DNA from 2 places in the Arthrobacter sp. NPDC080031 genome. Region 2 is predicted to be linked to the other one. Evidence: predicted binding sites of a transcription regulator. Region 2 holds the regulator's gene; the other holds the start of a gene.
What was found. Region 2 encodes HrcA, which represses chaperone genes, less so after heat shock. Its sites were predicted from a motif close to TTNGCACTCGNNNNNNNCGAGTGCNAA; they were not measured.
Positions count from the first base shown of each region.

Region 1: the regulator HrcA is predicted to act here: its motif matches at 4,825-4,851, upstream of groES (co-chaperone GroES).

Region 1 is NZ_JBFBLA010000018.1:82,846-89,946, forward strand. It holds gene guaB (IMP dehydrogenase) at 1-180, opposite strand, end outside; gene AB0323_RS15865 (acyltransferase family protein) at 376-2,430, opposite strand; gene groL (chaperonin GroEL) at 2,681-4,291, opposite strand; gene groES (co-chaperone GroES) at 4,379-4,675, opposite strand; gene AB0323_RS15880 (hypothetical protein) at 4,902-5,312, opposite strand; gene AB0323_RS15885 (class I SAM-dependent methyltransferase) at 5,390-6,628, shown strand; gene AB0323_RS15890 (shikimate 5-dehydrogenase) at 6,652-7,101, opposite strand, start outside.
Region 2 is NZ_JBFBLA010000002.1:216,213-225,492, reverse strand. It holds gene lepA (translation elongation factor 4) at 1-1,500, shown strand, start outside; gene hemW (radical SAM family heme chaperone HemW) at 1,505-2,734, shown strand; gene AB0323_RS02870 (DUF4870 domain-containing protein) at 2,789-3,202, opposite strand; gene AB0323_RS02865 (DUF3097 family protein) at 3,306-4,163, opposite strand; gene hrcA (heat-inducible transcriptional repressor HrcA) at 4,349-5,362, shown strand; gene dnaJ (molecular chaperone DnaJ) at 5,430-6,560, shown strand; gene AB0323_RS02850 (16S rRNA (uracil(1498)-N(3))-methyltransferase) at 6,563-7,339, shown strand; gene AB0323_RS02845 (GerMN domain-containing protein) at 7,373-8,260, opposite strand; gene AB0323_RS02840 (PhoH family protein) at 8,681-9,280, shown strand, end outside.

The DNA of each region.
Region 1 (7,101 bases), on a different contig from region 2:
GGACTCGGTGACGGTGTCCATGGCGGCGGACAACAACGGCGTCTGGACCGAAATCCGCTTCGAGATCCGGGAGGAAGTATCAGCCTCTGACGGAATGACGTTGGTGTGGCCGGGCAGCAGCAGGACGTCGTCGTAGGTCAGGCCAACAAAGCCAAAGGGATCGTGTTCGGGCTGGGTCATGAGTGCGCCTCTTACCTTGGTTCTTGGGGGTTGCTCTGGTAGGGGTTGCAGCTGATGACCAGCCCGTCATTACGGGACTGGCCTGTGCAGAAAGGTTCTGAATAAATAGTAGAACCTCGCCGCCGATCCCCATATTCCGCGAGGGCAATGTGAGCAACAGCACCCGGCGGCCGCCGTCGAGCCGTTCGACAGGCTTTAGCTCCACCCGGTCGCGGCCATGAACGCCTTCTCGAAGTATGGGGTCAGGGTCTTCATGTATGTGGCGGTCACGTGGTTGTCGTCCTTGTAGACCATCACGTTGCCGATCACTGCCGGACAATTCGCGTCGGGGCAGAAATACTTCGAGAGGTCCAGGAATTTCGTGTCGGGCATTTCCGCGGCCACCGCCCCCGTCGGGGAATCTTCGGAGTAGATTTCGGCACGCTGGGAACCGCACGCAACATATGCGCCGGGGTTCTTCTCCAGGCAGGCCGGAACCGGTTGCGCTGTGCGTGGAGTGTCCCGGAAGGCAACAACTTCGATTCCGGCGTCGTTAAGCGTCTTTACCTCCGTGACCCAGGAAGGATCGAGCCGCTCCGGGATGTTGCTCTGCGCATTGGTGCGTGTACTCGTCGTCACCACAACATCCGGCTTCATCTTCAGGACCTCCGCGAGCGTGGCCTTGTTGAAGTCAACGCACGCCTGCGTGATGTCTGCCGCGGTGTCCTCGCCAAGCGGACAATATCCCTTGGTGATGGACGTCAGGCTCCAATTGTTCTTTGCGGCCATCGAAAGCAGCGGCGTGTTCAGCACATGGGCGTGCGAACTGCCCATGACCACCACGCTTTTCGTCCCGTTCTTGATCCCGTTGGTGCAGCGGTTGACGAATTCCTGCGGGTCCGCCGTCCCTTTACAGGGGGTCGGGAAAACCGGCCAGTCACCATCAACTGCGGTCATGCTTGGAACCAAAGGCACCCCCGGATCGGGGGTGTACACGAGGTCTCCGCCCACGGCTGCCGCTCCCGGGTTGCGGGCATCCATGTTTGCAACCAGCGCACGGTTTGTCTGCTCGATCTGCAAGGGCCAACCCGTCAACGGAAGAATAGCCACGGTCCCCACCGCAACCAGCGAAATCACGCTTCTGCGTCGGTTGGCCTCGGGCCACCTCCACTCCCGCAACGGCTTCTCGATGAATCTGGTGGTCAGAACAGCCAGGAGGAAAGCACCGGCAATGATCACTGTGCCGGACAACCAGCCGGCGTGGGTCTTGCCGGACCAAGCCAAATAGATGACCAACATGGGCCAGTGCCAAAGGTAGAGGGCGTACGAATTGTTCCCCATCCGCACCAGTGGCTTGGAACTGAGGATGCGGTCGATTCCGAATCGGCTTTGGGTCTGGCCCGCTGCAAGCAAACAGGCGGCGGCCAGCGTGGGCCACAAAGCCAACCACCCGGGGAAGACGCCCTCGACGTCCAGAATGAGCCCGCAGCTAAGCATCGCCAGGATGCCGAGCCAGCCAAGGACGATCCTGGTTAACCTGGGTATTTTCAGCGAAGGCAGGAAGAGGGCCAGAAGAGTTCCAAGGGCAAATTCCCAAAGCCTGGCCGCGGTCGAGAAGTACGCCGCCGCTTGGTCCGTAGCGGTGTAAAGGACCGAGTACGCCAGTGAAACCAGGAAGATTAGCCCGAAGATGTAACAGAGGAGTGGAACGTACGCGAGCCTGAACCTTCTGGCCACCCAGCCCGCTCCCACAAAGATGATTGGCCAGACGATGAAGACCTGTCCTTGGATGGACAGCGACCAGAAATGCTGTAAGGGACTTGCCAGGCTGTGATCCGCGGCGTAGTAGTTGACGGCCTGCGACTGAAGCAGGAAGTTCTCGACGTAGAAAAGTGAAGCCCAACCCTGCTTGATGGTATCGACCCAGCGGGTGGCTGGCATGAAGAGGTAGGTGGCGGCCAGCGTTCCAACGATCACCGTGACGGCTGCGGGCAAGAGCCGCCGGAAGTGATGGAGATAGTGCATGATCAGTTCCGTTTGCCGGCCGCCGGCATGCCGCCTCGTGAACTGCAAGGTCATAAGGAACGCCGAAACCAGGAGGAAGACATCCACCCCGCCGGAGACCCGGCCAAACCAGATGTGGTAGGTGACAACCATGAGGACGGCAACAGATCGAAGCCCCTGGATTTCAGGACGGAACGTCGATTTAGGCGCCGAATTCTGTATCTCGCCGCTAGTTCGCCGCAGCGCAATCGGGCGCGTGGTTGTCAAAGTCTTGCCTCCAGGGTGCTACTCAAACCGTCTACCCTACTGATTCGAAAAGTTCATCGTCAATTGAGACCGCGTTCAACCAACTTCCTACGATCCATTAGGACACAAGCGGCTGGGAGCTTCCGGAGCGTTTTCCGGGTCAATCCTCCATGCCGTACAGCCGGCATCCGGTGGTCATCCGGCCCCAGCGCACATGCAGGAGGCCCGGCCCCCAAAAGGGGACCGGGCCTCCTGCATCGATCAACCAGTATTAGTGGCTGTGGCCTGCGTGCTCGTCTTCCTCGGCCGGCTTCTCGACAACCAGGGTCTCGGTGGTGAGAACCAAGGCTGCGATGGACGCGGCGTTCTGGAGCGCGGAGCGGGTGACCTTGACGGGGTCGATCACGCCTGCGGCGATCAGGTCCTCGTACGCTCCGGACTTCGCGTTGAAGCCGTGGTTGTCTTCCAGCTCGGCAACCTTGGCAACCACGACGTAGCCGTCGAAGCCGGCGTTCTGGGCGATCCAGCGAAGGGGCTGGGTCAAGGCGCGGCGGACGATGCCGACGGCGGCAGCCGCGTCGCCTTCCAGTGCCTTGACGGCAGCGTCCTCGTCCAGAGCCTTGAGGGCGTGGATGAGGGCGGATCCACCGCCGGAGACGATGCCTTCTTCAAGGGCAGCACGCGTGGAGGACACTGCGTCCTCGATACGGTGCTTCTTTTCCTTGAGCTCGACCTCGGTGGCTGCGCCGACCTTGATGACGCCGATGCCGCCTGCCAGCTTTGCAAGCCTTTCCTGCAGCTTTTCCCGGTCCCAGTCGGAGTCCGTGCGGGTCAGCTCGGCACGGATCTGGGCGACGCGTGCTGCGACATCCTCAGGAGTGCCGGCGCCGTCAACGATGGTGGTGTTGTCCTTCGTGACAGTGATCCGGCGGGCGCTGCCGAGGACCTCGAGGCCAACCTGGTCCAGGGACAGGCCGAGCTCCGGGGAGACAACCTGTGCGCCGGTCAGGGTGGCAATGTCCTGCAGCATGGCCTTGCGGCGGTCGCCGAAGCCCGGAGCCTTGACGGCAACGACGTTCAGGGTGCCACGGATACGGTTCACGATCAGCGTGGACAGTGCCTCGCCGTCGATGTCCTCGGCAATGATGAAGAGCGGCTTGGCAGCCTGCAGGGCCTTCTCGAGGAGCGGCAGGAATTCCTGCAGCGCGGAGATCTTGCCCTGGTTGATCAGGATGAGCGCGTCTTCCAGAACGGCTTCCTGGCGTTCCGCGTCAGTGACGAAGTACGGGGACAGGTAGCCCTTGTCGAACTGCATGCCTTCGGTGAGGACCAGTTCGGTCTGCGTGGTGGAGGACTCTTCGATGGTGATGACACCATCCTTGCCGACCTTGTCGAAAGCCTCGGCGAGGAGCTCGCCAACCTCATCGCTCTGGGCGGAGATCGCGGCAACGCTGGCAACCTGGGTGCCTTCTACTTCGCGGGCGTTCTCCAGGAGGCGGGCAGCCACGGCCCGCACGGAAACCTCGATGCCGCGCTTGATTTCGCCAGGAGCGGCTCCGGCGGCAACGTTGCGCAGGCCTTCCTTGACGAGGGCCTGTGCCAGCACGGTGGCCGTGGTGGTGCCGTCGCCTGCGACATCATTGGTCTTCGTGGCGACTTCCTTGGCCAGCTGTGCACCAAGGTTCTCATACGGGTCGTCGAGTTCGACTTCGCGGGCGATCGTCACACCGTCGTTGGTGATAGTGGGAGCTCCCCACTTCTTGTCCAGAACGACGTTGCGGCCGCGCGGGCCAAGGGTGACCTTGACGGTGTTGGCGAGCTTGTCAATGCCTGCTTCGAGCGAGCGACGGGCAGCGTCGTTAAACGCAAGCTGCTTTGCCATGGTTGTGTCCTTTCAAGACGGAAAACCCGCACCGCTGATCCGACCGGAAGAAGTCCGACCCGATCTGCGATGCGGGATCCAGGGGAATTACTTAACGACGATCGCCAGAACGTCGCGGGCGGACAGAACGAGGTATTCGTTGCCGCCGGTCTTGACTTCAGTTCCGCCGTACTTGGAGTAGATGACGACGTCGCCAACGGTTACGTCGACGGGCACGCGGTTGCCGTTGTCATCAAAGCGGCCGGGGCCAACTGCAACAACTTCGCCTTCCTGCGGCTTTTCCTGTGCAGTGTCCGGGATGACCAGGCCGGAAGCCGTGGTCTGCTCTGCTTCGAGCGGGCGGACAACAATGCGATCCTCGAGAGGCTTAATGGAGACCGACACTCGGATCTCTCCTTTACGTGAGGTAGTACATGGACTATCAAACCAGGGGTGCCGTGGCGGGCTTACCGTCGTCGCGGTGCCGGTAAGTTGCCTGGCGGCATGATTAGCACCCGCCTAGGGAGAGTGCTAATCAAGACTCTATGTAAGCATTAGCACTCGGTCAAGGCGAGTGCCAGAATTCCGTCGTGGGTGAACGTCCAAAGGGGCAGCTTCCGGGTCAAGTAGCTCATTGCCCGGCGAGGTCGTCGAAGTCGACGTCCTCGCCGTCGTCGTACTCTTCTTTCGGTCCGGTTCCGCGGTTCAGGTAGAGGACTACGCCGCTGGCGAGCGCGACGACGCCGAACACCACCAGCCCGACGATCGCCCCGATGCGGGCACCGGTGTAGCTGTCACGGATGTCCCGGGCTTCATCCGTGGCATCCTGGACGCTCTTTCCGGTCATGGAGTAGGTGGCGGCGTTGAAAGAGTCGAGGAAGAAAATAATGATCAAGAGCGCGATGCAGACAATGGCAATCAAAGCACCCACGATGAGCGCAGGGCGGGCATACTTGGAAAGATTTCCGGCGAAGGGACGTTTATCGGGGGCAGAGGGAGAACCATTGGCGTCGTCAGGCTGGCGTACTGGGTTGTCTTCCATGGCATCAACCCTATCGGCCCGAGCGGTCCCGGATCCCTCCCGACCCCGTATCACCGGCGAGCACTAGGCTAGTTCCCATGGCTGACACATCCCCGGACCAGATTGCCCCCTTGCTGACAACGGAAGGTTGGGAGCTGCTGGCGTCCTTGGGACCGTACCGCGATGGCGAAGCCTTCGCCCTCAATGCGCGCCTGCGCAAGGACGGCCACTCCCCCGCGCTCGTGGCCGCCGTCCTCACCCAGTCCAGGCTCCGCACCCGGGCCGAGGCCAAGTTCGGCGAATTCGCCCGGCAAATGCTCTTCACCCAGGCCGGCCTGGAACAGGCCACCCGGCTCAATGTCGCAGCCAGGCATGCCGAACGCTTCGCCAAGGCGGGCACGCAGCACGTCGCGGACCTGGGCTGCGGGCTTGGAGCCGACTCCATGGCCATGGCCTCCATGGACATCAAGGTCACCGCCGTGGAACTCGACGAGACCACCGCAGCGTGCGCCACGATCAACCTCATGTCCTTCCCGCACGCAACGGTGGTGCATTCCGACGCCACGTCGGTGCCCCTCGACGGGGTCGACGGCGTGTGGCTCGATCCGGCGCGCCGCACGACGTCGTCGTCGGGAACCACACGGATCTGGGACCCGGAGGCGTTCTCGCCGCCGTTGTCCTTCGTTGAATCATTGGCCGCCACCGGCAGGTCCGTGGGGGTCAAGATGGGCCCGGGGATGCCACATGATTCGGTTCCGGCCGGCTGCGAGGCACAGTGGGTTTCGGTGGGAGGGGACGTCACGGAAGTAACGCTGTGGTTCAATGACGTCTCCCGCCCGGGCATCCGCCGCGCTGCCCTTGTGCTCGGGCCGCAGGGCGCGGCAGAGATCACCAGCGGCGAAGATTTCGACGGCGGCCCGGTGCCCGGCGTCGGGCCCGTGGAAGGATACCTGTACGAACCGGACGGCGCAGTGATCCGCGCGGGCCTGGTGGCCGACGTCGCGCTCCGGCTCGGCGGCCACCTGGTGGACCACCACATTGCCTATATCTGCGCTCCGGAACTGGTGGAGACCCCGTTCGCCCGCGCCTACAAAGTCCTGGAAGTCATGCCGCTGAACGTCAAGGCCCTCAAGGCCTGGGTGAAGGCCAACAGCATCGGCGTCCTCGACATCAAGAAGCGGGGCACCTCCGTTACCCCCGAAGAGCTGCGGAAACAATTGCTGCCGCCCGGAAAGGGCCCGGCAAAATCCCGCGGCAGCAAAACAGCCACCCTGGTCCTCACGAGGATCGGCGAGGAAAAGGTGGCTGTTGTGGTGGAGCCGGTAGCGGCCGCCTGAGCTGGACCCTGGACCGCGGCGCCCTATTGGGCGCGCGTGAACTCCTCGGCCGCGGCCACTTGCTCCGGTGTCGGTGTAATGCCCGTGTAGAGCACAAACTGTTCGAGTGCCTGGATGGTGGCCACTTCAGCGCCGCTGATCACGGTCTTTCCTGCCGCACGGCCGGCCTTGATGAGCGGCGTCTCTGCAGGGAGGGCGACGACGTCGAACACCACGTGCGCGGCCGCCACCGCCTCTTCGGGGAAGGACAGTGAGCCGGAGTCAGGTCCGCCGGACATGCCGATCGGGGTCACGTTGACGAGCACGTCCGCCGTCGACTCCCCTATGTCGGCCTGCCAGCCGAAGCCGTAGAGCCCGGCAAGGGACCGCCCGGACTCTTCGTTCCGGGCAACCACGGTAACGCGGGAGAAGCCGGCGTCGCGGAAGGCAGCCGCGGTTGCCTTGGCCATGCCCCCGGAACCACGGAGCAGAAC
Region 2 (9,280 bases):
GCACAAGGCATCGAGGCACAGACGCTGGCCAACCTCTACCTGGCGATGGAAAACAACCTCACCATTATCCCGGTGCTCAACAAGATCGACCTCCCGGCCGCGCAGCCCGAAAAGTACGCGGCCGAACTCGCCAACCTGATCGGCGGCGACCCCGAGGACGTGCTTCGGGTATCCGGCAAGACCGGTGTTGGCGTGGAGGCCCTGCTGGACAAGATCGTCCGCGATCTTCCAGCCCCTGTCGGCGACCCCGACGCACCGGCCCGCGCCATGATCTTCGACTCCGTGTATGACACATATCGCGGCGTGGTCACCTACGTCCGCGTGGTGGACGGGATGCTGCACCCGCGCGAGCGGATCCAGATGATGTCCACCCGTGCCACCCACGAACTCCTGGAAATCGGTGTCAGCTCTCCGGAACCTACCCCTTCCAAGGGGCTGGGCGTCGGCGAAGTAGGCTACTTGATCACCGGCGTGAAGGACGTCCGCCAGTCGAAGGTCGGCGACACCGTGACCAACCTGGCCAAGCCCGCTTCGCAATCCCTCGCCGGTTATGCCGACGCCAAACCCATGGTCTTCTCCGGCTTGTACCCCTTGGACGGCACGGACTATCCCGTGCTCCGTGATGCCCTCGAGAAGCTGATGCTCAACGACGCAGCGCTCGTTTACGAACCCGAGACCTCTGCCGCCCTGGGATTCGGTTTCCGTGTGGGGTTCCTTGGCCTGCTGCACCTGGAAATCACCCGTGAGCGCCTTGAGCGCGAGTACAACCTCGACCTCATCTCCACCGCTCCCAACGTTGAGTACGAGGTCACGCTGGAGGACAAAAGGGTCCTGCACGTCACCAACCCGAGCGAATACCCCACCGGCAAGATCGCCGAGGTCCGCGAACCGATGGTGTCCGCCACCATCCTTGCGCCGAATGAGTTTGTGGGCGCCATCATGGAGCTGTGCCAGAGCCGCCGCGGCGTCATGGGCGGCATGGACTACCTCTCCGAAGACCGCGTGGAAATCCGGTATCGGCTGCCGCTGGCCGAGATCGTCTTCGACTTCTTCGACATCCTCAAGTCCAAGACGCGCGGCTACGGTTCGCTGGACTGGAAGGCCGACGGCGAGCAGGTTGCCGACCTGGTCAAGGTGGACATCATGCTCCAGGGTGAGCAGGTTGACGCTTTCAGCGCCATCACGCACCGCGACAAGGCCTACGCCTACGGCGTCATGATGACGAGCAAGCTGCGCGAACTCATTCCCCGCCAGCAGTTCGAGGTGCCGATCCAGGCGGCCATCGGCTCGCGGATCATTGCCCGTGAGAGCATCCGCGCCATCCGCAAGGACGTCCTTGCCAAGTGCTACGGCGGTGACATCACCCGTAAGCGCAAACTTCTGGAAAAGCAGAAGGAAGGCAAGAAGCGCATGAAGATGGTGGGCCGCGTGGAGGTTCCACAGGAAGCGTTCATCGCAGCCCTGACCACCGACGAATCCAAGGACAAGGCCAGGAAGTAACCCGGTGCCTAGCGTTCTTCCCCTCGGGGATCCTGCACCTGCGGATGGCCTCTTGCCGCCGCAGGTGCTCGACGGCGTCAGTTCACGCAAGTTTGGGCTGTACGTCCACATACCGTTCTGTGCCGTGCGTTGCGGTTACTGCGATTTCAACACCTACACCGCCACCGAGCTGGGCGGCGGTGCCTCCCAGGACGCCTACGCGTCTACTGCCATTTCGGAAGTGGAGTTCGCCGTCCGGGCCATGGAAGCCTCCGGTCTGCCGCAGCGGCCCCTGAGCACGGTGTTCTTCGGCGGTGGCACACCGACCCTGCTGCCGGCTGAAGATCTCGCACGCATCTTGACTGCCGCCGTCGGGCACTGGGGCCTGGAATCGGGAGCCGAAGTCACCACTGAAGCGAACCCGGACTCCGTGACGCCGGAGTCCCTCCACCTGTTGGCCGACGCCGGCTTTACGCGGATTTCCTTCGGCATGCAGTCGGCGGTCCCTCACGTGCTCAAGGTCCTGGACCGTACGCACACTCCCAGCCGGGTCCCCTTGGTGGTCCAGTGGGCGCGCGACGCCGGCCTCGCCGTGAGCCTCGATCTCATCTACGGCACTCCCGGCGAGTCCATGGCTGATTGGCAGACTTCCCTGGAGACTGCCCTGTCCTACGGGCCGGACCACATCAGCGCCTATGCGCTGATCGTGGAAGAAGGCACCAAGCTGGCGGCACAGATCCGGCGCGGAGAAGTTCCGGGAATCGACGACGACGACCACGCCGCCAAGTACGAACTCGCCGACCAGCTGATCAGCGCCGCCGGACTGGACTGGTACGAGGTCAGCAATTGGTCCCGCACGCCCGAACAGGCGTGCAAACACAACCTCGCCTACTGGCGGGGAGACGATTGGTGGGGCATCGGACCCGGTGCGCACTCCCACATGGGCGGCGTCCGCTGGTGGAACGTCAAACACCCCACCGCCTATGCCAACAGGCTCGGTAGCGGGGTGTCGCCCGCCGCCGGACGCGAAACGCTCGACGCCGGAACCCGGGAAGTGGAACGCATCATGCTCGAGGCGCGCCTCGGCACCGGGCTTCAGGTCGACGCCCTCGACAAGGTGGGCCGCCACGCCGTCGCAGGCCTCATTGCCGACGGCCTGGTTGAGCCTGGAGCGGCCTTTCAAGGACGGTTGATCCTGACACTCAAAGGCCGGCTACTCGCGGATGCCGTGGTCCGCCGGATCCTTCCGGACTAGCGCCCCGCGCTAACGGCAGACGCACCAACCGGCACAGGCACCTGCGAAGACCGGCTACTTGATCCAGCGCAGGTTGAAGCGGTAGCGGTGCGGCTGTCCGTGGTTGACCCGGATTCCGGCCGACACCGAGAAGCAGGTCACTGCGACCCAGATTGCCGTGGCAAGGACGGCGAAGAGGTTTCCGACCACCGGAAGCAAGACGAGGATGTTGGCGAGCACTGCCGCAATCGTCGGAGGCAAAGTGAAGTTGAGGGCTTCCTTGGATTCCTGTGCGGTGAACGGGCCACGTTCGCGGAAAATCAGGTAGATCAGAAGCGAAGGCACGCAGCCAAGGATCCCGCCGAAGTGCGCCAGGGTTGCCCACTGCCGGTCCTCCGATGCGGTCAAGGGCAGCGCGTTGGCAGGAACGCCGTGGTACTGGGACTGGCCCGAGGTGCCATCCCGATCGTCAGGAGCGTTGTCTGCCACAGTATCTTCCTTCGAGTATCTATCGGTGCGGTGTTGCTGTCCCAGAATACTTGCTCGGCACGCGATCAGCCGACCAACTCTTGTGCCCGGGAGCAGGCAATCCTCACGGAACGGTCAGGAAATCGATCACTTCCTCCACGCGACCCAGCAAAGAGGCCTCCAAATCGGCGTAGCTGTGGACAGCGCCCAGAAGCTTCTGCCAGCCAAGTCCGACGTCTTCGGCTGTCTCATGCGGCCAGCCGAACGACCTCAGGATTCCGGTCTTCCAATCCGTGCCGCGGGCGATGGTTGGCCATTGCTCGATCCCCAACACCTTGGGGCGGATGGCCTGCCAGACGTCCACATAGGGGTGTCCAACGATCAGTACGTTTCCCGCGGCGCCCGGCAGCGTCATGGCGTCTGCAGCGATCCGCGACTCCTTTGAATCCGGTACCAAATGGTCCACCAGGATTCCGAGCCGCCGGCCAGGGCCGGGGGAGAACGCGGCAATGGCCGCCTTGAGATCGTCCACACCGTGCAAGGGCTCGACGACGATGCCCTCCACCCGGAGATCATCTCCCCACACCTTTTCCACAAGCTCGGCGTCGTGCTTGCCTTCCACCCAGATCCGGCTCGCCTTGGCGACCTGGGCCCGCTGGCCGGCCACGCGGACGGATCCCGAAGCCGTCCTGCCTGCTTGCGCCGCACCCTTGGCGGCTGCCGCGCGTGGCGCCGGCGGCAGGAGCTTCACTGCTTGTCCCTCCAGCAGGAATCCGAATCCGAGCCGGAATGACTTGGCCTTTCCCCGTCGATCCTCAAGCACCACAATGTGCATGCCTCCGGACTTCTCCACCCTGGTCACGGCACCGACCCAACCGGACTGCACGTCCTCGAGAACCATCCCGCGTTCAACGGGCACCTCCGGCAGTTGCCGTTTGGCCGGCGAGGAGAGGTCTTGCGGGCCCCAATTGTCGTAAGACACGGTCTTCACACCACTTTGCGCTAGGGGGATCGGTCACGGTCCATGGGATTCCCCAGGACCGCGCGGGAATCATGTTCGCCGCGAGCGGTACCAATGCTAACAACGAGGTGGCTCATACTAGACTTGTTAGCACTTGGGCATGTTGAGTGCTAATTATTTATTGAAATGTTGATTGGAGGTGGGCAGTGAGCGAACCACGGAAGCTGGAAGTGTTGCGCGCCATCGTGGAGGACTACGTTCACTCCCGCGAGCCCGTCGGCTCCAAAGCCTTGGTCGAACGGCACCATCTGGGAGTGTCGAGCGCAACCATCCGCAATGACATGGCTCTCTTGGAAGAAGAAGGCCTCATTGCAGCACCACACACGAGTGCGGGCCGCATTCCCACGGACAAGGGCTACCGCTTGTTCGTCGACCGTATTTCCGAGGTCAAGCCGCTTTCGGCTGCCGAGCGCCGGGCCATCCACTCGTTGCTTGAGGGCCCCGACGACGTCGAGGACATCCTTGAGCGAACCGTCCGGCTGCTCTCCCAACTGACCAACCAGGTCGCCGTCGTCCAGTATCCGCACCTGAGCCGCGCGCGTGTCCGCCATATTGAGTTTGTCCTTTTGGCACCGCGCCAAGTCTTGGTGGTGTTGATCGCCGATTCGGGCAAAGTGGAACAGGGCGTTGTGCACGCGGCGACAGACGCTGCCGACGAAGAGCTAATGGCTTTGCGGGCGCGATTCCTCGGGAGCATTGCCGGCTCCCAGCTCGACCTCATGCCGCAAGTCCTGCCCTCGGTGGTTGCCTTGTGTCCGCCCGCGCTTCGGAACCTTGCGGGCGCCCTTGCCCACGGCCTGGAAAGGCTCGCCGAGCGGAGCCGCGACGAACGCATGGTCATGGCAGGCACGGCAAACCTGGCCCGCTCCAACGTGGACTTCCCGCTGAGCATCGGTCCGGTCCTCGAAGCGCTCGAGGAGCAGGTGGTCATGTTGCGGCTGTTGTCGGACATGGCTGAGGACCCCCGGGGCGTCACGGTGAGCATCGGCCGCGAAAACCCCTATGACGGCCTCTCCGAGGCTTCGGTGGTTGCCACGGGCTACGGTCCGGGCAGCAGTGCCAAGATCGGCATTCTTGGACCCACCCGCATGGATTATCCCAACACCATGGCGGCCGTCCGTGCCGTCGCACGCTACCTTTCCCGCATTCTGGGCGGCTGACGGCCTCGGCTGGAAACCGCCTCGCAAGAAAAGCAGTGGAACCGTAAACAAGGAAGAGATACCGACTTTGAGCAGTCACTATGACGTTCTGGGCGTCTCGCCGGAAGCAACCGGCGAGGAGATCAAGAAGGCCTACCGCAAGCTCGCACGCAAGCTGCACCCGGATGTGAACCCGGGGGCCGGCGCTGCCGAGGAATTCAAGGCGGTGACCCACGCATATGAGGTCCTCTCCGACCCCCAGAAGCGCCGCGTCTACGACGCCACCGGCAACGAGAACGGGACCGACAACGGTTTCGGCGGAGGCTACGCGGGCCAGGGATTCGCCTTCCAGGACATCTTCGATACCTTCTTCGGCGGAGGAGGCGGCGGCATGCAGGGCCCCGCGTCCCGCATGCGCCGCGGCCAGGACGCCCTGATCAGCGTGCGCATCGACTTGCGCGAAGCGGTCTTCGGTGTCAACAAAAAGCTTGAGGTGGACACCGCTGTCGTCTGTCCCACGTGCGAGGGCTCATGCTGCCGTCCGGGCACCCACCCGGAGCGCTGCGACATTTGTGGCGGCTCGGGCCAGGTCCAGCGGGCAGTCCGCTCGATTCTCGGCCAGGTCATGACTGCCGCACCGTGTGGATCATGCGAAGGTTTCGGCTCGATCATCAAGGATCCTTGCAATGAGTGCGGCGGCCAGGGCCGCATCCGCAGCCGCCGTTCGCTGACCGTCAAGGTGCCAGGCGGCGTCGCTACCGGAACGCGCATCCAGTTGTCTTCGCAAGGCGAGGCTGGTCCTGCCGGCGGGCCTCCCGGCGACCTCTACGTGGAGATCCGGGTCAACAACGATCCCACCTACGTACGTGAAGGCGACGACCTGCACGCCACGCTGAGCGTTCCCATGACTGCCGCGTCACTCGGTACCGAGATGCAGCTTGATACTTTCGACGGCCCCCAGGAAATCGACGTCAAGTCCGGCACCCAGTCGGGCGAGGTCATCACGCTGCGTGGACTCGGCGTCACCCATCTCCGCGGCTACGGCCGGGGAGACCTCAAAGTGCACCTGCACGTTGAGACCCCCAGCAAGCTCGACGCCGCGCAGGAAGACCTGCTTCGCCAACTGGCCAAATTGCGCGGAGAGCAGTTCACCGAAGGCAAGCTTGTGGCCAGTGGCGGTATGTTCGCGAAGCTGCGGGACAAGCTCGGTAACCTGTAGCGGTGAGCAACCCCGTATTCTTCACAGCAGCCGGAACGCTTGACGGGCTGGGCCCTGGTGATTCTTTCGTGCTCGACGGCGCCGAAGCCAGGCATGCTGTCACCGTCAAGCGCCTGGAAATCGGCGAAGCCGTCGATATCGCCGACGGTGCCGGCAGACGGCTTACGGGCACTGTGACGGAATCCGGGCAGGGAACCTTGACAGTCCTTGCCTCCGCGGTCGAAGAGGAGCAGCAGCCAACCGTACGGCTCGTGCTGGTCCAGGCCCTCGCGAAGGGCGACCGTGACGAGCTTGCAGTGGAGACTGCAACGGAACTGGGGATCGACGCCGTCGTGCCCTGGCAGGCCGAACGTTCGATCGTCCGTTGGAAGGGCGACCGGGCCGCCAAAGCCCACGCGAAGTGGCAGTCCGTGGCCACCGCAGCCGCCAAGCAGGCGCGGCGCGCGTGGATTCCCGAGGTGCGTGCCGCCGTCGACGGCTCCGGCCTGGCTGCTGCGGTTGCAGCGGCTGATCTGGCGATCATCCTGCACGAGGACGCGAAACGTCCCCTGCGGCAGGTCCTGGAGAAGTGGCAGGGCCAGGTTTCCGACGCGGATACCGGAGCGGAACGGGAAGTCCTGCTCATCGTCGGCCCGGAGGGCGGCATTTCACCGCGCGAGGTGACGAAGCTCAGCGACGTCGGCGCCGTCACCGCCCTGTTGGGCCACCACGTGCTTCGCTCCTCGACGGCAGGTCCTGCCGCCGTCGTGCTGGCCAGCGACATCCTGGGGCGCTGGTAGCCCGCAGCGCACGTCCTTGTCCAGCGATCGGCCTTAGCGAACGTTGAAACTCCGGGTATCCGTCGCGACGTCCGCGTCGTTGGGTCCCACCAAGGAAACCCGCAGTTCATAGCGGCCCGCTCCGAGCCCCACTGTGAAGCTGAAGACCCCGCCTTGTCCCGGAACGGTCGAAGCCGTGGTCTGCCCGGTGAGGTAGGACGACTTATCGCCGTTTGAATTCTCCCGAAGGATTTGCCAGTGCAGTTTCTTCGAGGGATCCGTGCTCCGGCCGTTGAACTTGACCGGACCGGCAAGCAAGGTCAGATCCTCCTGCGGGTCGATGATCCACACGGGTGCAACCATGGATGCGTCGCGGACCATCGGATCGCCGAGTTTGACCTGTCCGAATGCCATGTAGTCCGTGTGTCCGTCCACGAGGATGGTCACTTTGATCTGCTGTCCGGAATCGATCAGGCCTGAACTCGCGGCCGCAGCGGTAGCGGTGTAGACGAGTTCCTGGACCGCCCGCTGGGCCGTCCCGGCGTCGAGATTGGAATTGAACGCGTCGCGGGAAACATCGACAGTGACCACGTTCTTACCGGAAATGGAGGTCGCCAGGCTGCCCGGGTTCTGCCACGGAGTGAAGAAATCGTGATCCAGCGGCTTCTGGGACATCATGATCCGCAGGGCCGTGGTGATGGGGTTCTCATTGCCCGGGTTGTCACGGAACTCGCGGTACAGGAAGGTGTCCGTGTCGCTGCGCCCGATCCAATACACGGGGATCTTGTTTGAGGCCTGGGTTGTTTCGAGCGGAGCATTGCTGTCCGGGGCCGTCTGCAGCGCAGCTGTCGGGGCGGGGACCGCCGTCGTGGATCCCTGTACGGTGCGGTCGGCAATGCAACCCGACAGGAACAAGGCAGCCGTCAGGGCGGTCACAAGCATGGCGGAACGTTTCCGGATGCGTGTGCCGTGTGAAATCCCGGCTGGCCTGGTGATGGTGGATTCCTGCTCGTGTTCGGCCGCTGTGGTGCGGGGGAGTCATGCGCCCGGGGGCCGGGCGCCGGGGCATTTTTGCCCATGAATCAGCTTGTCATAGTCCCATGGGCCCCGGCTGGCGTTTCGATGCTCCGGCGGGCAACTGCAATGCGATTGATACGAGGTCGATGCCGAGTTGATACCAAAGCGGCGCCGATCGGCCGTCCGCAGCCCGCCGGGCACGGTCCGGAACCACCCCCGGGACTGGCTGGCGTAGGATTGAATGCATCCGAGGCCCGCGATCCTGCGCCCATCCAGCAGACGGACATCGGAGAAAATCGATGGACATCACCAAGCCGGAGGAGCACAGGCCGCAAGGCCAGCACTATGACAGAATCATTGAACGGGCGGCCCAAGGCCGGCAGCGTTGACACAGGTCCGGCCGAGTTCCCGCACTCTGTCCCGGGCGCCCGGACGGAAGTTGTCATCTTCGACAACTCGGATCAGATGGTTCAGACCCTTGGCAGCCATGACGAGGCGTTGCGCTACATCGAAGCGCAGTTCCCCGGCGTCGACTTCCATGTGCGCGGCAACGAGCTTTCCTTCAGCGGACCGTCAAGCGATGTTCCCCGGATCATGCGGCTTCTGGAAGAAGTCCGCGGCCTGGTCGGCAAGGGGACGGTCATCACCCCGGACGTGCTGCAGCAGCTTGTGTCCTTGTTGCGCAGCCAGTCGCTGCAAAACCCCGTGGAAGTGCTGACCCACAACATCCTTTCGAGCCGCGGGCGCACCATCCGCCCCAAGACGCTCAACCAGAAGAACTATGTCGACGCCATCGACGACAACACCGTCATCTTCGGGATCGGCCCTGCAGGCACCGGCAAGACGTACCTCGCGATGGCCAAAGCCGTTCAGGCACTGCAGCTCAAGGAAGTCAGCCGCATCATCCTCACGCGTCCTGCCGTCGAGGCGGGAGAGCGACTCGGC